3 regions of the Paenibacillus sp. ACRSA genome follow, and region 3 is predicted to be linked to each of the others. Evidence: riboswitches for the same ligand, from Rfam matches in the RefSeq annotation. Region 3 holds a riboswitch; each other region holds the start of a gene.

Region 1 (6,496 bases), on a different contig from region 3:
CGTGGGGAAGGGCACTTGTTCATTAAGCTAAACGAGAACAATTCTTCGTATGATCCTCAGATTAAAAATGGAAAAGTTACCGTGACCATCAAAATGTATGCCAAGGGAGTATTGGTCGATAACGAATCCAATTATGGTGACCTCCGAGAGGGAGAACTTTTGAAATTAACCGAAGCTGTTCAAGCTAAGATCAAGCAGGACATTGATGAAGGTGTAAGACTAATACAGACCAAATACAATGCGGACATCCTCGGTCTTGGCCGATCTATTCATCAGCAGCTTCCCAAAGAATGGGACAAGATGAGAGAGCGCTGGAGTGACGTGTACCCTGACGTGAACGTTATCGTTGAGCCACACATCATCATTGAAAATGTCGGCATTGTGAACAAACCGATTGGTGTTGGTGAGGAGGAGATTGTTCATGATTAAACCCCTGCTCTTTACTTATTTATTCATGGTCGTTCTTGTGCTGTGGATGGATTTTAAACATCTGAAGCAAGCGGCGGCGATTAATCGCTGGATATCGTACATCATCATTGGGTTCAGTACGGGGATCTTCTTCTATGTCACCCATTTAAGCAAAACATTTTTCGTTACTGTGTGGCTAACTCACCTCATTCAACATTGGTTGCCGTTACCTTAATCCATTACTGATCACATGACCACAACCGAAAGAAAGGAGGCATGTTATGAATCAGGCAGTCACCCATCGTCAACTGATTCTGCTCGTGATGTTGCTTAGCATCACAACCACATTAATACAGCCGCATGCACAGGCCATATTTTATGCTGAACAGCATGCGTATCTGTCTTATATCCCCGTGTTTTTGGTGATGATTTCTGTTTTTTGGATGCTGAGTCGTGTCCAGCGACGGTTTCCGAATCAGGATCTGTTTGAATCACTCGTTGTACGACATCCGTTTATGGGGCGGGTGACGGCGCTGTTGTATATTATGTTTTTCCTTTTTGTATTTGCCCGGGATATTCGGTTAATTGGTGACTATATTAGTATCACCTTGTTGGAGACCACACCGATATCCATCATTATACTAACTTTAATGGTTATGGTTGTGTTTATTGTAAGAGGTGGACTCGGCTCTTTAATCGGGATGTCAGAGCTGTACATTACGTTATTTCTGTTGAACTCGATCATCGTTCCCTTCATGCTTGTTCAGCAGATTGACATGGATAATCTGATGCCGTATTTTGATGTCGATATGGCTGGTGTTGGCAAAGGGAGTTGGTTTCTCATGTCCTTTTTTGGAGAGATGGTGGCCTTGCCATTTGTGGTGAAAGGCAGTGACTTTCGGTTTAAATCCGTGTTCTGGGGAGTAACGATTGCTGCGCTGTTAATGATGCTAATCGTCGTTGAAACGATCACATCAATTGGGGTACCCATTGCATCGAGGCTAGTGTATCCTTCGTATGAATTAGCTAGGCAGCTGCAGGTGAGTGACTTTCTTGATCGGTTCGACCTGGCACTAGCTGCAGCAACGTTACCAACGATGATTACGAAAATTGCGTTTGATCTCTACTTTATCTGCTGGGGGATGAAACGTATGATTCCGAAAGTATCCGGTAAGATGTTAACGGGACCGGTTGCCTTACTCGGTTTTGTCTGTGCGTTCTGGTTCTTCCGGAATGCAATCCAACTCTTTCGATTTACAAGAGAATGGACGTGGGTTGCCATTTTGTTTGAGGTGTTGTTACCGATTCTAATATTTCTGTTTCTGCATCCTCGTAAACAAGATCGACAACCCTCCGCGGCTAAGGAGAGTGGTGATCGTGGAGGGCAGAAGCATACGTCGGATTCAAAAGAACCGACTTCGAAAGATCAGAAGAAAAGGGATGAGAATACAGATCATCAAGCTGGAGAGCTTCAGCCTTCCTGATCCTTTTCATAAAAAAACGTTATAGCTGAACAGGAACCAAATGGCATGAACAAGGTTTCCCTCCACAGGACTACCCTGTATACTGTAGTCAGACTGAAGAACGTTCGGCTGAACGAACTGGGGGGAACTTGAATGGCTCAACATTTGGCAGGCATACGTGTAGCACTTACAGGACCACGCAAATCGAAGGAAATGTCCCTGCTCGTCGAGAAAATGGGTGGAATCCCACTCGTGCGACCTGCACAGGGAACGGTGTTTTTGGATGATCGGAATATTCGTGATGGCCTCGTATCTTGGATCTCTGATTCACCGGATTGGGCTATACTGACAACAGGTATGGGTTTGGATGCGCTATTTGATATGGCAGAGGACATGGAAGTTGCGGGTCAATTATTGGACTCTTTATCTGAATCATCCATTGCAGCGCGTGGATACAAGACGGTGAATGCACTTCGCAAGCGGAAGCTGAATCCATTAGTTCGGGATGATGATGGCAGTACAGATGGGTTAATTCGGGAATTGGAATCACATGATCTTGCAGGGAAAAAAGTGATATTGCAGCTACATGGTGAGACAGCACCGAAGCTGGTAAACTGGCTGCAAGAACAAGGTGCAGAGGTTCGACAAGTGTTACCTTATCGCCATGTCCCTCCAGAGGATCATGAATTAGAACAGCTATTGAATGAGATTGTGAACCATGAGGTTGATGCGGTAGCTTTTACAAGTGGACCCCAAGTTCGCTTTTTGACGGCATATGCCACTTCCCAGGGGAAGCTAGAGCAGATGCTGCAAGCCTTTCGTGAAGGGGTCGTTCCTGCCTCTGTAGGTAAAGTTACGGCGAATGCGATGCGTGAAGAGGGCATTGAGGCACTTGTTGTGCCAGAAGAAGAGAAGATGGGTGCCCTGATCGTGGAGCTAGGACGTTACTATGCGGCTGCACACGTGGACAAAGCTTAAGCAACAATCAACAAAGATAAGTTTGCTAAAACGAGTTTGAATATAGATCATACTGTGTTTCATTGTATGAACAGGTCATCCTGATCCATTTTGGGTCAGGATTTTTGCTATTTTCCCGTTGTCAGCTTCCAATCGATACCCATAAAACAGAAGAAAGTTAGGTGGTTCACTCATATCTTAAACATGGACATTTTTTCCGCAGCGATGTTATGATAAAAACAAATTATTCAGCATTATGCTCATATATGAAAACAAGTAAGGTGCTCTTGCGTCAGGCAAGAGATAACAGGGAATCGGGTGCAAATCCCGAGCGGTCCCGCCACTGTAATGGTGAAGCTCTTTTTTGGTTGATGTCACTCGTTATTCGGGGAAGGCAGAAGAAGAAGCTAATGATCCAGAGCCAGGAGACCTACCTTACATGTGTCACCAAACCCTTCGCGGAAAGGAGTGGTGTACGAATAATCAGGAGACAGGCGGACAGACGGTTCGCCTGGTAGGCCTTTTATTTGGCGTATTCAACAACTGGACGATGCTCTGTATTCACGTCTTGTGGTTGTTTTCTTGAGTGTACGTACATACGTATCCCATCCGATTGTAGGATGGGATTTTTTGATTTTAAGAGAATGAGATATGAATCGTTGTTGATCGAATGCACTTGTCCATTTTTGAACAAAATGCTGTTTCATGAAGCCTATTTATATAGAAGTTGCTGAACGGAATTATGGAATGTATAGGTTTACTCAGGGTGATGGAGGAGGAGAAGAGATGCAAGGTCAAGGTAAGTTGCTGGTCATCGGATTTGGCCCAGGCGCGATGGAACATATTACGAATCGTGCACTGGAGGCGCTCCAGGAGAGCGAGGTTATCATCGGCTACAACACGTATGTCGATCTCATTCGGCCGTTGTTGAACGGACAAGCGATCGTGCGGACGGGGATGACAGAGGAAGTAAGCCGGGCTCAAGAAGCTGTTAGACAAGCCGAAATGGGCAAAATTGTTGCGGTAATCTCCAGTGGTGACGCCGGTGTATATGGTATGGCAGGTCTAGTCTATGAGGTGTTGATGGAACAGGGATGGAAGCCTGGGAGCGGCGTTGCTGTTGAAATCATCCCAGGTGTATCGGCTATCAATTCCTGTGCATCGCTACTGGGCGCACCGGTGATGCATGATGCGTGTACGATCAGCTTAAGTGACCATCTTACCCCATGGGATACGATTATTCGCCGGGTTGAGGCAGCGGCATCAGCTGACTTTGTTATTGCACTCTATAACCCGCGCAGTGGGCGGAGAACACGTCAAATTGTCGAGACACAGGAGATGCTGCTTCGTTACCGTGATCCCAAGACTCCAGTTGGATTGGTCAAAAGCGCTTACCGGGATCGTCAGGACGTTGTCATGACTACCCTGGAGGACATGCTTAATCATGACATCGGTATGCTGACCACCGTGATCATCGGTAACTCCTCGACCATGATGTACGAAGGGCTCATGGTCACTCCACGTGGGTATCAGCGCAAATATACGCTGAATACCGCAGAACAGTCGCTCAGACCTCATGAGCGACTTCGCACCGAAGCCGAGCCATGGTCGCTCGGCGCAAAAGAAGCCCGCGCTGCCACCTCCGGTGAGGCAGCGGGCGTGGACGCGGCTCGCGAAGCACAAGCCGCGAAGCCCCAGGCGGAGCCAGCCATGCCCGGCGTTAGCGCCGGAACAGGCCCAGCTCCGCAGAGCCAGCCGCTTGCCGGTGCAGGAGCTTCTGCTGCGCAGGCATCGCACCCGGCTGGCGGCGGCACCGCCGTGCTTGCTGGCGAGCGGCCAGCGTCAGCGCCGGCAGAAGCCGCGCCGCGCTTAGCGGTTGCTTCGCCGCAAGCGGGCGCCGCTGAGCTAGCGGCGGAAGCGCTAACGCGGCTCGCGGTAGGCGGTGCCCTGGCGGGCGAGTCCGCTCGCCGCTGGCTGGATGCGGCGCCTGCTGCGCCTGGCGTGAGCGGCGAAGCACCGCAGGCCGCGGTCGCTACGGCGGTGCGCACTGCGCCCGCACCAGGGCAGAAGCTGCCGCTGTTCGAAGTTGGCGTATCGCCTGGCGTCGGCAACAAGAAGTTCACTGCTGTGCAGATGGCACTGCTCGCACAGTGCGCGAGTGAAGAGGGGGAGCTGGAGTATACACCAGAGCACCAGATTATTTTGCGAGTGCCAACCTTTGAGCCGGATCGACTCGTAGATGAGCTGCGGGCAGCGAAATTTATCGTAGTGCCGATCGGGGATGTCATTAAAGTGAAAGCATGTGACTTCTGCGACATGGAAAAGGATGATGCCGTGCCGATGGCTAATCATTTGCAGGCCGTTATTGGTGGATTGAATGCTCCGAAGGAAACAAGCGTTGCCCTCAATGGATGTGGGATGGCTTGTTATGGTGCGGTGCTTGAGGATATCGGTATTGTGTATCGCAAAGGCGGGTATGACCTGTTCCTTGGCGGTAAGAAATTCGGACGTAATGCTCATCCTGCACAACCCGTGGCTGAAGGCATTACGGGAGATGAGATTGGTGGCATTGTGGAACGGATTGTCGCAGAGTATCGAGAAAAAGGACATCCGAATGAACGTTTTCATAAATTTTTCAAACGTGTTGGCGTGATTCAAGGCTTCCGCCATGTGGATGAACCCGTTACGGTGGAAGTTAATCCGATCTGTGGTGACTAGTCTTCTGCGCAAAAAGAAAAAAGTATCTAGACTACACCGTGAAATGAATATGTGGAAGCATGCAATTGTTGATATGCATGAATGGAACACAAACACTACTTGATGAGATGCCTAGATCTGAAGATCAGGCTGGGGAGGAATTAACCGGAGATGAATGCGATATTGCTGGTGGGACACGGTAGCCGTGATCCTGAGGGAAATCGGGAGTTAATGGAGTTTGCAAACACGGTGGCAGAGAAAGCACCGAAGAATACGATTGTGGAAACTTGTTTTTTGGAGTTAGCTAAACCAGGTATTGCCCAAGGCGTAACGGCATGTGTTGATAAGGGCGCGACTCGCGTCGTACTCGTACCCATTATTTTGTTCGCAGCAGGTCATGCCAAAATCGATATTCCAAATGCCATTGACCGTGCCAAAGCACGTTATCCGGAAGTGGAGTTTATCTACGGCCGTCCTATTGGTGTGCATGAGAAAGTTATTCAGATTATGCAGACCCGTTTGCAGGAAGCGCAGCCTGTACACGCAAGTTCAGGCGGGGGAGCAGCTGTAGCGACTGCACCAGTGGCAACGGATGAAGAGACTGCGATCCTGGTGCTTGGACGTGGCAGTAGTGACCCTGATGCGAACAGTGACTTTTTCAAAATGACTCGGATGTTGTGGGAGAAGTTGCCCTACAAGTGGGCGGAGAGTAGCTTTATCGGTGTAACTCAGCCCTCCTTCCCAGATGGACTGCAACGTTGCCTTCTGCTTGGAGCTAAGAAAATTATCGTGATGCCGTACTTCCTGTTCACAGGTGTGCTCATTAAACGTATTGATGAGATGACGGCAGAATTCGCAGCAGCACATCCAGATGTTCAGGTTGAGATCGGAGGATATTTCGGCCTACATCCACAACTGGTGGAAGTGGTGCTGGAACGGGCTAATGAAGGCTTAAATGGACGTGTAGCTGC
Region 2 (6,496 bases), on a different contig from region 3:
TTTGATTCGTAGAAATTAGATTCACCGAACTGACGTTCATGAAACTGAAATTCCTTCTCTATTGTAAACGAATTGCCCTAATGACACAAAGAAATTAGACAAGTCCACGAATTCAGCCAAGCATAGACAAAACAAGATTGACCCCAACCTGTGATCGACTCCATAATAAAATGGACATGCAGAAAGGATGACGGACAGAATGACCGGTATGATCGAAGTATTCGGACATGGTGGTGATGTGGAGACAGCGGCCTCCCGTTTTGGGGGCAATCCGGCTGATTTTCTCGATTTTAGCGCAAACATCAACCCGATCGGGCCACCTCAGAACGTATTACATGCATTGGAACAGGGATTACAAACCATATTGCGCTATCCTGATCCAGGGCACAGATCGTTTAAAGCACGACTTAGCGAGTATCTTGGTGTACAGCCTGATCAGATCTCTGTTGGAAATGGCGCTGCGGAGAGCATGGCATTGATCCTACTGGGTCTTGCGCCACGAACTGTAGGTACGGTGGAGCCTGGCTTCTCGGAGTATAGTGCGTTAGCTAGACAATTTGGAGCTGAGGTTCTTCATGTATATGGACGTGAAGAAATGGACTGGCGAGCAGAGGTAGCTGATATCGAGAGGCTGATGGAACAAGTGGATCTATTGTTTCTAGGGCAGCCCAACAATCCCAACGGAGTTCAATATTCGGTAGAGGTGCTTCATCGTCTGGCTCGCTCAGCAGAGAGAACGGACACGATTTTAGTGATTGATGAAGCGTTCATGGACTTTATCCCTGAAGCTCGGAGGCAGTCACTTGCACCTCAATTAAATGAGTACCCGCAGGTCATGATCATCCGTTCGATGACGAAGTTTTACGCGATTCCGGGATTACGTCTAGGTTATGCGCTGGCACGACCTGAACTAATACAAGCCATGACTGCGAAGCAAGTCACTTGGAGTGTCAATGGGCTGGCGCTGATTGCTGGGGAAGCCTGCCTCTGCGATGGGGAGGGCTTCGAACAGGAAACGCTGGCTTATGTGTCTCGTGAACGGAACCTATTGACTGAGGGGCTGGAGGCTTGTGGTTGTCAGGTTACACGCGGAGAAGCTAACTTCATATTGGCTCGTCTGCCGGAACCGTGGTCAGCGACCACAATGCAGGCAGCACTGGGAGAGCGTGGTATTCTCATTCGCAGCTGTGCCATGTATCCTGGGCTTGGCGAACGACATGTTCGGTTCGCGGTGAAGGATGCGGATGCCAATGGGCGTTTGCTGAGCGCAATGCAAAGTGTAATTGCTCAGACTAATTCACAGCATATTTCTGAGCATATCTCTCAGGCCTTTTCTCAGGACACTCCTCACGTAAAGGAAGGTGGCTCGAACGATGACCTTACCGTTTCTTGATGAAGAGTCGAAGGGGAGACAAATCTATCGTTATCCTGGTGAATACGTTTCTTCTGTATGGCCGGGATTGACAATTAGCGCACAAGAACGTCATGTAAAAGCATGCATTCCCTCTGTAGCTACTGCGATCTCCAGTGCAGTCTATGGCGGGGGCATGGTTGAACTGGATCGGATATTTAACATTTATGTAGATAAGCATTATCGCTGTGACGATCCTCCGCGCGATATACAGTGTCTACTCCGTGAGTGGAAGGAACGAGAGGATGCGTGTACCGGTTTGCTGACAGCCGTCCGTTTGGAACATACTTCAATTCAAGAGTATGCGAACTCTGACTTTGGGCTTCTATGCTGTACAACGGCAGGTGTATCGAATGCTGCACGCGCCGGTTCACCAAGAGTGGTATTTGATGCTATGGGGAATCGAACTGATGCTGTCCAGCAGCTGGATGGAGCGTACACACCTGGCACCATTAATATGATGTTGTGGTTGAACGGTCGCTTGACGAGCGGAGCTATGGTGAATGCGATACAGACTGCGGTAGAAGCGAAGGCTGCTGCACTGGCTGATGTTGGGGTGAGAGATTCCGAGAATGGTCTAACGGCTACTGGAACCACCACAGATGCAATTGTGCTCGCGGTGAGTCAGGATCAGCAGAAACCGCTTTTGACTTATGCGGGAACAGCCACCGTTCTAGGTTCAGTCATTGGCAGACTTGTCTATGATACGATTACGGAAAGTTTGCAGGCCGGGCGCTGGTGCAATGTGGCGGGAGGAACAACAAACAATGATACATGAATTAAATCAATGGTTTTCTTCGTCATTCTGGATCGGCATGACAGGAGCTTGGATCATCGTTGCAGCGTACATATTAGATCGTTGTATCGGAGATCCAAGGTGGATTCCTCATCCAGTCATCGGTATGGGGAAAGCCATTTCTGCACTGGAGCGGGTTATACGATCTCGTGTCACTTCCAATCAAGGCCTCAAAAAGGCGGGAATCTGGTTTCCGATCTTGATTGCAGGTGGTTCTTTTGCCATGACTTGGGGACTGATCTATCTCCTTGCACATATTCATCCGATGGTTGCAGTGGTAGCTGAGGTCATATTGATTGCGACAACGATTGCTTCCAAAGGATTAAAGGATGCAGGGATGGAAGTATATCGTCATCTCGTTAAGGGAGATCTTCCTGCTGCGAGGCGCGCTCTTGGCATGATTGTAGGACGTGATACAGCGCATCTAGATGAACCTGAGGTTGTAAGGGGAACGGTTGAGACGGTGGCTGAGAATATTGTGGATGCTATCGTGTCTCCTTTGTTCTACGCCCTTATCGGCGGCGCGCCGCTTGCCATGGCATATCGAGCCGTCAATACACTAGATTCCATGGTCGGTTACAAAAACGATAAATACCTGCATCTCGGCTGGGCATCCGCTCGTCTGGATGATTGGGCTAACTGGATTCCAGCTCGCATCACGGCTTTATTATTGATTAGTGGAGCATGGGTTATGAAGCTAGATGCAAGAAGAGCAGCACAGATGGTATCCCGGGATGCAAGACTGCATCCGAGCCCAAATAGCGGCTTTCCCGAGTCTGCCGTTGCAGGTGCGCTCGGGATCAGACTGGGTGGGCATAACGTGTATCATGGGGTCTCGTCTTTTCGTGCATATATGGGAGAACCGACTCGCTTAATGGGTGCAGAGGATATTGTGCGTACGACCCGCCTGATGTTCTGGTCGGCAGGTTCATTTGTCATACTGTGTGTACTTGTTTCACTTGTCGTCTGGTTGGCTGGAGGCACGCTATCATGGTGATTATGAATATGGAGAATACCCTACTTTCTTGTGATCTTATTTTTATCCGTCATGGGACGACATTGTGGAATCAGGAAAAAAGATATCTTGGGCATACGGATATCGGTCTCCTACCAGAAGCGAAACAAGAGCTCGCCCCGCTCGCTGAACTGCTGCGCAACATCGGTTGGAGCAGGCTCTATTCCAGTGATTTACTGCGTTGTCAACAGACCCTCTTAGATATCGCTCCATTGCAGCGAGAACAGGCACATTTAGATGCACGGCTCAGAGAGATTGATTTTGGAGAGTGGGAAGGGAAGACATATGATCAACTGCAACACATTCAACAATATCGAGATTGGATTGATGATCCACAGCACGTCACACCACCCAATGGCGAGTCGTGGCAAGCGTTTACTGCAAGGATTGATTCTTTTCTGAATACTTGCTTGTTGCACAATGCATTGTCCGAACCAGTAACGGTTGATGTACCTCAGATTGGCATCGTTACACATGGTGGTGTAATCCGATATGCGATATCTCGCTTAATCCCTGATCTGAACTTCTGGGATACGCAGGTTATTCCAGGGCAAGCCATTAAGGTTAGACTGGAATACGGGGAGAGCGGCTGGATCGGAAGCCGGATAGCTTTTCCTTGAATCGGCTTGTAAGGTTGTACAATATAACCTATAATCACAACAGACGTGTGACGATGCGTATAGGTCTGATGGGGCTAATTAGTGATTAGGTGCTCAACCATACGCATATAACTAATATGCTCAATTGAATGTTTATATCATAAGCGACCAAGGGTTCCGTATGCATTAGAGTTGCATGGTTATGTGTATTCATACCATGTACGCAAGCGGATGAAATAGGGAAGCTGGTGTAAATCCGGCACGGTCCCGCCACTGTGAATCAGGAATAATCCTGTAAGTCAGGTTACCTGCCCTGGACGTAAAGACCGGTGTTCCTTCGAGGAAAGGACAGCGTTTCGGGCAGTGTTCTGTGTATGAACAGCGCAGGTGATTCATCATGCGTAGAGCACGCCATATGCGAGACGTTATCCCTGATCCTGTTGTAAGGATTGGGGATTTTTATTGTTCCAATATTGGTTCTTCACTCTCCGATAACGTGTAAATGTTGAAGTTCAACCTTATACAGGAACATCAAGACATGGGCATTTAGTTTTTGAGCACGACAGAGGATTAATAGAACAGATAGAGAAGGGGAGAATGAATACAATGAGTATCAAGAATTGGAAAAGCGTAGCGTCCCTGCTTAGTGCAGCGGCTCTGGCACTGGCCTTGGCTGGATGTGGCAATGCAACAACGAATGAGGGGTCAGGAGCATCACAGCAACCTGCACAGGAACAGAGTCAAGAACAGACAACAACGGATCTCAAGACACAATATCCAATTACCGTTACAGATGCAACGGGTGAGACATTCACGTTTGAAAAGGCACCAGCCAAAATTGTATCTGTATCTCCAGCGGAGACAGAGTCATTGTTCGCCCTTGGATTGGACGAGCAGATCGTAGGTGTATCTGATTTTGATGATTACCCTGAAGCAGCTACAACGAAGCCGAAAATGGGCGGCGTATCTAAACCGAATGAAGAGTCCATCATCGCAGCGGATGCAGACATCGTATTCACAGGTATTTCCATGAATGAAGAAGCGGTGAAGAAATTCCGTGACCTGGGGATTGTTATTTTCAAGACTGATCCAAAATCAGTAGATGATGTAGCGAACAACATTGAGACATTTGGTCAAATTACAGATACACAGGAAAAAGCACAAGAGATCGTCGCGAAGATGAAGCAGGATGTAGCCGATGTTACTGAAGCGGTGAAGGCGGTTAAACCGGAAGAGAAGAAGAACGTATATGTTGAATTTTCCCCGGGCTGGACAGTGGGTAAAGGTGAGTTCATGGATGAGTTGATCACACTTGCTGGAGGAAACAACGTTGCTTCTGATTTGCAAGGCTGGAATGAAATTAATGAAGAAAATATCATTGCTGCGAACCCAGATGTAATTCTGTATGCCAATGATGTCATTGATGAGAATTCCAAAACACTGGATCAAATTATCAAAGCTCGTAGCGGCTGGGATCAGATTACTGCGGTAAAAGACGATGCGGTTATCGGTCTAGATGCCAACCTACTTAGCCGTCCAGGACCACGTGTAACAGAAGGTCTGAAAGCCGTAGCTAAAGCGATCTACCCTGATCTGTTCCAATGAGTAAAAAGCTAGCGGTGTACGGGACGGCTGGGATAGGACTACTTGTGTTGACGGTGCTGATCTGCACGGGCATTGGTTCAGTATCCTTGCCTGTCCGTGACATTGCAGGTATTCTGCTGCATCACATTCCGTGGATTGGGGATTGGATTACTCCCGATTGGAGCACAGCAGCAGAACAGATTATATGGAAGGTACGTTTCCCGCGCGTACTGCTTGCCGTGCTCGTGGGTGCCTCTCTAGCAATAGCGGGTGCTGGCTTCCAAGGGGTGCTTCGTAACCCTCTTGCAGATCCGTTTACGTTAGGCGTATCATCTGGTGCATCGGTGGGTGCAGCGTTTCTGATTTTCTTCGGATTACAATATGCATTAATCGGAATCTGGACCTTGCCTTTGGTTGCGTTCCTAACCGGCGTGTTGACGCTATGGTTCGTATTGGCACTGGCTCGTGAGGGTCGAAAAATACCAACTCATAGCCTGATTCTGGCGGGCGTGGTCATGCAAAGTTTCCTAGGGGCAGTTGTCTCCTTCCTATCGACCATGTCGAAACAGACGATTAACGAAATTATATACTGGACGATGGGAAGTCTGGCACTGCGTGGGTGGTCGTATACGGCCATCCTTTTCCCATATTTTCTGCTTGGTCTGATCTTCCTCTGGAGTCGTGCACGCTCGTTAAATGTGCTTGCTCTGGGAGAGCGGCAGGCAGCTCATATTGGAGTAAAGGTGGATGGATTGAAGCTATCGGTGCTGGCGGTTGGCACATTGCTCACGGCAGGAGCTGTATCAGTGTCAGGTGTCATCGGATTTGTAGGACTTGTGATTCCGCATATTCTTCGATTGATCGTAGGACCTGATTATCGCCTGCTGGTTCCACTATCTGCAATTGGCGGAGCCATCTTCATGGTGTGGGCGGATACGATTGCTCGAACGGTATTGGCGCCAACTGAAATTCCGCTGGGCGTTGTTACCGCATTTGTCGGTGCCCCATTCTTCGCCTACCTTTTGCACAGAAATAAGAAGCTTCGTAAAGGGATGATGCCATGAGTAAAGACACGAACCAAACGGTGCATG
Region 3 (6,496 bases):
GCTTGTTAGAGCGAGATCGAAATTACCACTCTTCTGATGATCCGTCAGATCTTCATACGAGGTCATCTCCAACTGGATACCAATCTCCTTCAATTGGGACTGCATCGCAGCAGCTACAATGGAATCTGATTCGTACGCCGTGTTGAGAATCAACTGGAGTGATAACTTCTCGCCATCTTTTTCCCGAATGCCATCGCCATCCATATCCTTGTAGCCCGCTTCATCAAGCAATTGTTTAGCCTTCTCGGGCTCGTAGCTATATCCGGTAATTTGGTCATGTCCAAATGGAAGAGCTGACGTAAATGGTCCTTTGGCTCCCTGACCTCCCACAAGTGTGTTCGCATACATGTCTCGATCAATACCATACGAAATGGCCTGACGTACTTCAGGATCACTCAGCAAAGGATTCTTCAGATTGAACCAGACAAACTGTGTTCGTAGGCTCGGGATTTCATCAATTGTATATTGACTCTCGTCTTGAAATAACGCGAGATTACTGCGACCGACGTTACTAGCCACATCAATCTCACCGGATTGTAAGGCAAGTGCACGCGTGCTATCGTCCTTAATATACTTTAACGTCATCGTATCTAGATCAGCTGCACCGCCCCAATACCCATCATATTTTTTCACCCGAATCTCTTGATCCGGGGTATAGGATGTCACCATAAATGGGCCTGTAGCGATAGGCTCACTACTAAACTTGGATGTATCCGCAGTGGTATCTACGATGACAAACAGTGGTTCAGCAATATTCCCAAGTAGCGATGCGTAAGGCTCGGTCGTCTTGATCGTAAGGTCTTGTCCTTCCGCTGCCATGGAAGCAATTGGTAACGTGGACTGTCCCCGTTCATTTAATTCCAGTGAGCGCTCAATTGATGTCTTCACAGCCTCTGCTGTCACCTTATTGCCATTGTGGAACGTTACGCCATCACGAATATGGAAATGCCATGTCTTCTCATCGATCCGATCCCACGTATCCGCAATTTTGGGAACCAACTTCATATTTTCATCAAATTGAACCAACGTCTCCCCAATTGCTGCACGCGTAAGTGTCCAACCATTCCATTCCTCTGCAGGATCCAGATTGCTGCCAAGCCAAAATAACGCAACGTTTAAGTGGGTTGGCTTTCCCGGTTGGCTCTGATCCGTTTGCTCGGATTGCGCTGATTGCCCAGACTTGTCCGTTCCATCGGTTGTCTGGGATGCACTTCCACATGCTGCAAGCACAAATAACATCACGATGGATAACGCCATAAGCATAAGTGACTTCCTGCGAATAAAGTTCATTTTCATTCCCCCGTTATTTTATTTCTTTCTTAGGATCAAGCACATCTCGAAGGCTGTCTCCCAATAAATTAAAGATCATCACCGTGCCAAATATCGCGAGCCCCGGATAAATTAACAACCATGGCGCAGTCTGTAGATACCGTCTGCCTTCATTCAGCATTGCCCCCCATTCCGGTTCAGGTGGCTGTGCACCAAGTCCGAGGAAGGATAGACCCGAGATGGATAACATCATGCCGCCCACATCCATCATAGCCATGACGATTAGCGGTGAGATCATGTTGGGTAGGATCGTTCTAATAAGGATCTGACTCCACCGTGCACCGCCGAAGGCGGCGGCCGCGACATACTCTTTTTGCTGTAATGAAATGACAAGCCCTCTGGCAAGACGTGCGTATTTCGCCCACCATACCACTGACAAAGCCACCACCGTGTTGAATAATCCTGGTCCCAACATGCCAACTACAGCAATAGCGAAGATCAACCCTGGAAAAGCCATGAGCGTATCTGTTAAACGCATTAATATGGTATCTATTACACCCCGAGCGAATCCCGATATCATGCCAATCGTCACACCGAGTGCAAAGACAATACCCGTCATCATAAAGGTGAGAAGTAACGATGTGCGCGCCCCATACAGAAGACGTGACAGAATACAGCGCCCAAGCTGGTCTGTACCCAAGGGATACTCCGCGCTAGGTGGTTGCAGCACATGGGCAAAGTTGGTTGTCAGTGGATCATGGGGTGCCAAGATCGGTGCGATCATCGCTAAAATTACCCAGCATCCGGTTAAGGCTAGAATTAACGTAAACCAACGATTTTGTTTGAATACCTGCATCATTTCGCTCATCTACACATCCACTTCCAGTCGAATCCGAGGATCCCGCAGATGCGTCCATAGATCAACAAGCAGATTCAGCGTGACATATATCGTCGCCATCCACATGACGTAACCCTGTATCAACGGGTAATCCCTTGTGAAAATGGCATCCACCGCCATCTGACCTACGCCTGGCCACACAAACAGACTCTCTACAATAGCTGCACCGCCTAATAATGTCCCGGTAGACATGCCCATCAAGGTTACAATCGGCAAGAGTGCGTTCGGCAAAATATGATGCATAATGACCTGTCTCTCCTTCACACCTCTGGATCTCGCTCCGCTCACATAGTCCTGAGACATTTCATCCAGCATAACCGCTCGAATCTGCCTGCTGTATTGTGCAATCAGCGGAACCGCCAGTGTACAGGTAGGCAGGATGAGGCTGTTCCATCCCGTGCTCCCCATCACTGGCAGCAGCTTCAATTGAACGCCAAATACGAGCATCAGTAACATTCCTAGCCAGAAGCTTGGCATGGACAACCCAGCAAAAGAGAATAAACGAATCACATAATCCAACCATTTATTCCGATAAATTGCCGAGAGGATCCCCAGTGGAAAAGAGATAACGATGACGATAAGCATAGCGCTGCCTGTTAGTCGTAGTGTTGCTGGTAGACGAGACAACAATATGTCTACTACAGGGCGGTCATACTTATAGGAAGTACCAAAATCACCTTGCAGCACCTGCCCCAGCCATGTCCCATAACGCATCCAAAAGGGCTGGTCGAGTCCAAGCTGACTCCGCACCTGTCTGACCAACTCGTCGGTTGGCGTGATCCCCGTGGACATCAGCATTAGCCTCGCCGGGTCTCCTGGAGACAAGTAGGTTAACAGGAAAGTCAGAAAGGTAATGCCGAACAATACGGCTACCAGTTGAACTAATCTTTTAATGATGTATCTGCTCACGCGTTCAGACGTCCTCTCCCCCAAGCTCCATCGCTCTGCAATGGAATGGTACAATCTATACCGGTCTATCAAAAAAGCGCCCTTCTCCGTGTTACCGGATAAGGACGCCTTAAATAGACAGATTTTCAGAAAAAATCATGCTTCTCTAAACACCTTCCTATCTCCCGTAGGTTACTAACGTGTCGTTAAATTAGGCAGGTCTCCTGGCTCCAGAATCATCGTCAGACAGCACCTTCCCGGCTTACACCAGTGGCAATACGCTGTATAACTCCTCTGTTACAGTGGCGGGACCGCGCCGGTATTACACCGGACTTCCCTATTAAGCTTTTATCCGAATCGATAAAGCACCTAATTCCACATATTCAATTGGTTTCTGTACAAGTATAGCTGGCAGGCCAATAATGTTCAAAACTTTTATTACATGAAATTAAAATAAACGATTTATATCGTTAGATTAGGCTGTGATCTTGATGCTTTGGGGGATACTCCGGTTACCCGCTTGAACATCTTAGAAAATAACAACGGGTCGGTGTAACCTACTGAATGGGCTACCTCACTAATGGACAATACAGGGTTTTGCAGCAGCTCAGCCGCGCGGTGGATCCGATATTCAAGAAAGAACGTCTGAAGTGACTTGCCATACCGCTCCTTGAAAAGCCCTGAGAGATATGTTCGATCCAGCCCAACAGATTGAGCGATATCCAGAATGGAAGTCTTCTGACTGTATCGGTTCTCCATATATTGAAGAGCCTGACGAATATATTCTTCCTTGGTGGACACAGGACGATGGGTCTGTTCTTCCGTCTCGGGGGAAGAAGCAATCAGCTCCGCAATTAACCGGTATAACAGGCTTTGGCTAAACACATCCCCACCATGTCGTGACGAGGTCTGAACCATATCAGTATACAACTGATTGAACCATGCAGGGTCCTGGGCTTCGAACACAGGGTGTTCTGGACTTAGATAGGCACGCTGCATAAATGTCTTGGCATGTACACCTCTGAACCCAAACCACGAATATGTCCATGGATCATTGGCATCCGCCTGATAATGGATAATTGTATCGGGAACAATGAGGAACCCCTGTCCCTGGGAGAGATGGTATTCCTTGTTCTCCATTTGCACTGTGCCTCGCCCTTCATGAATGTAATGAATAATGTAAGAATCCCGTACACCCGACCCCCAATAATGAGATGGCTCACAGTCCTCCCATCCGAAAAACAGGAGTACCAGCTCCATCTGTGTCCAGTCTAAAGAAACTACGTTCATCTCGATTCGACCCATCTCAAGCACTCCCTTCCGTCAATACGCACCAATGATCGTTGTTCATATTATAACAGGTAAACACGGCATATTGTCTTTGTAAGCGACACCATAAATGGGATTATGCCATATTTAAGATAGGTTGCACCATAGTTATCCTCCTCGAATGAGCCTATAGTGAAGGTACAACAAATTCAGGGAGGCTGAACTTTAGATGAGCAAAATTACATTCCTCGGTGCAGGAAGCACCGTCTTTGTCAAAAATGTACTAGGTGACGTTATGATGACCGAAGCACTGCAAGATTTCGAGCTGGCTTTGTATGATATTGATGCCGAGCGCCTGAGCGATTCGGAGCGTTTGTTAACCAGCATGGCACGTTCTCTAGGAAGCCGCTGTAGCGTGAAAGTATATACGGATCGCAAAGAAGCTCTACGCGGAGCCAAATATGTCATTAATGCAATTCAAGTGGGCGGATATGATCCGTGTACGATTACCGATTTTGAAATTCCGAAGAAATATGGATTGCGTCAGACGATTGCAGACACGCTTGGCATTGGGGGAATCTTCCGTAACCTGCGTACCATTCCGGTGATGCTCGATTTTGCCCGGGATATGCAGGAAGTGTGCCCAGATGCTTGGTTCTTGAATTACACGAATCCGATGGCCGTGCTTACCAATGTCATGAACGTACATGGCGGCATCAAAACGGTAGGACTGTGTCATAGTGTGCAGATCTGTGTGCCTCATCTGTTTGATGCCCTGGGCATCGATCAGACAGGCGTGGTTGCTAAGATTGCGGGCATTAACCACATGGCATGGCTGCTGGAAGTCACACGTGATGGACAGGATCTCTATCCTGAGATCAAACGTTTGGCGAAAGAAAAACAAAAGGAACAGCATAATGACATGGTTCGTTTTGAACTCATGCAACGTTTTGGCTACTATGTAACGGAATCCTCCGAGCATAACGCTGAGTATCACCCATACTTTATCAAACGTAACTATCCTGAACTGATCGAACGGTTCAACATTCCACTGGATGAATATCCACGTCGCTGTGTGAACCAGATTGAAGGCTGGAAAGAAATGCGAGAGAAACTGTTTGCCAGCGAAAACATTGAGCACACCCGCAGCCGGGAATACGCTTCTCATATCATGGAGGCGATGGAGACCAATAAGCCCTACAAAATTGCTGGTAATGTCATGAATAATGGCTTAATCACGAACCTGCCTCGCGAAGCTTGTGTAGAGGTGCCTTGTCTCGTGGACGGGTCTGGCATTAGCCCAACATACATTGGCGATCTGCCACCACAACTGGCAGCACTGAATCGTACTAATATCAACACTCAACTGCTAACTATTGAAGCTGCAATCACTGGGAAAAGGGATCATATCTATCATGCCGCAATGCTTGATCCACATACCGCTGCTGAATTGTCCATCGACGACATCGTTGCCATGTGTGATGAATTGATCGAAGCTCACGGTGACTGGTTGCCAAAATTCACATCATAATTTATTAAAAACGCCGTTCGCCTCGTGAAGAGGGAACGACGTTTACTTTACTTTTGGAATAAGGTAGGTCGTTTGGAAGTCACACCTCCAAATCACATGCTGATTGCTCGCTACCATGCTTAGCTAATCGTTCTCCATTAATTGAACGGATCTTGGGCCCACTGAGTTAATCTCTTTTTCGTTATTTTACCGTGTGACGTATGTTGGATGACACGCCCCTGTTCAAGTAACAGCACCTGTGGTGATTGATGGATAACCGCTGTCTCTTCTGCAATGTGGCGAGAAAGCGCGCGACTTTCGATTACTTTGACGATATGGTAGTCCATGCGCCGCTTGGACTCGGATGCATTGGAACCTACAAAGGCCATAAATTCTCGGTAGGCGCGAGCGCTCGTCGGGCAGGTCGTGCTATGTTTAAGAATAAGTACAGGATGATCTTCCGAGTTCTGAAGTGCTTCCTGCCAGTCGCTTGGTTTAATCAATTCACTCACATGTTCACGGAGCGTCTCATCCGAATCAGAACGAATTCTTTTGCTAACAACAGAACCGATTAATATGCCAAGGGTGATCCCGAATGCAACACCTAACGCTGTCTGGTTCGTAGCTATACCAATACTCGTCCCGATAGCGATGCCCACTAA

What was found. A riboswitch is a leader RNA that binds a small molecule or an ion and turns the genes downstream of it on or off. The one in region 3 is predicted to bind cobalamin.
Region 1: linked by a shared signal. The riboswitch ahead of cobJ (precorrin-3B C(17)-methyltransferase) and the one ahead of nikB (nickel ABC transporter permease) in region 3 are both predicted to bind cobalamin.
Region 2: linked by a shared signal. The riboswitch ahead of MH215_RS09895 (ABC transporter substrate-binding protein) and the one ahead of nikB (nickel ABC transporter permease) in region 3 are both predicted to bind cobalamin.

What each region holds. Positions count from the first base shown of each region.
Region 1 covers NZ_JAKRNP010000004.1:505,196-511,691, forward strand. The annotation lists gene MH215_RS15690 (Ger(x)C family spore germination protein) at 1-429, shown strand, start outside; gene MH215_RS15695 (hypothetical protein) at 422-643, shown strand; gene MH215_RS15700 (GerAB/ArcD/ProY family transporter) at 690-1,892, shown strand; gene MH215_RS15705 (uroporphyrinogen-III synthase) at 2,025-2,849, shown strand; cobalamin riboswitch at 3,091-3,280, shown strand; gene cobJ (precorrin-3B C(17)-methyltransferase) at 3,615-5,546, shown strand; gene MH215_RS15715 (sirohydrochlorin chelatase) at 5,697-6,496, shown strand, end outside.
Region 2 covers NZ_JAKRNP010000003.1:62,074-68,569, reverse strand. The annotation lists gene cobD (threonine-phosphate decarboxylase CobD) at 209-1,393, shown strand; gene MH215_RS09910 (adenosylcobinamide amidohydrolase) at 1,374-2,189, shown strand; gene cbiB (adenosylcobinamide-phosphate synthase CbiB) at 2,227-3,204, shown strand; gene MH215_RS09900 (histidine phosphatase family protein) at 3,198-3,842, shown strand; cobalamin riboswitch at 4,002-4,151, shown strand; gene MH215_RS09895 (ABC transporter substrate-binding protein) at 4,428-5,426, shown strand; gene MH215_RS09890 (FecCD family ABC transporter permease) at 5,423-6,469, shown strand; gene MH215_RS09885 (ABC transporter ATP-binding protein) at 6,466-6,496, shown strand, end outside.
Region 3 covers NZ_JAKRNP010000010.1:59,268-65,763, forward strand. The annotation lists gene MH215_RS23020 (ABC transporter substrate-binding protein) at 1-1,290, opposite strand, end outside; gene nikC (nickel transporter permease) at 1,304-2,137, opposite strand; gene nikB (nickel ABC transporter permease) at 2,138-3,076, opposite strand; cobalamin riboswitch at 3,253-3,443, opposite strand; gene MH215_RS23035 (AraC family transcriptional regulator) at 3,518-4,360, opposite strand; gene melA (alpha-glucosidase/alpha-galactosidase) at 4,554-5,855, shown strand; gene ytxJ (bacillithiol system redox-active protein YtxJ) at 5,993-6,496, opposite strand, start outside.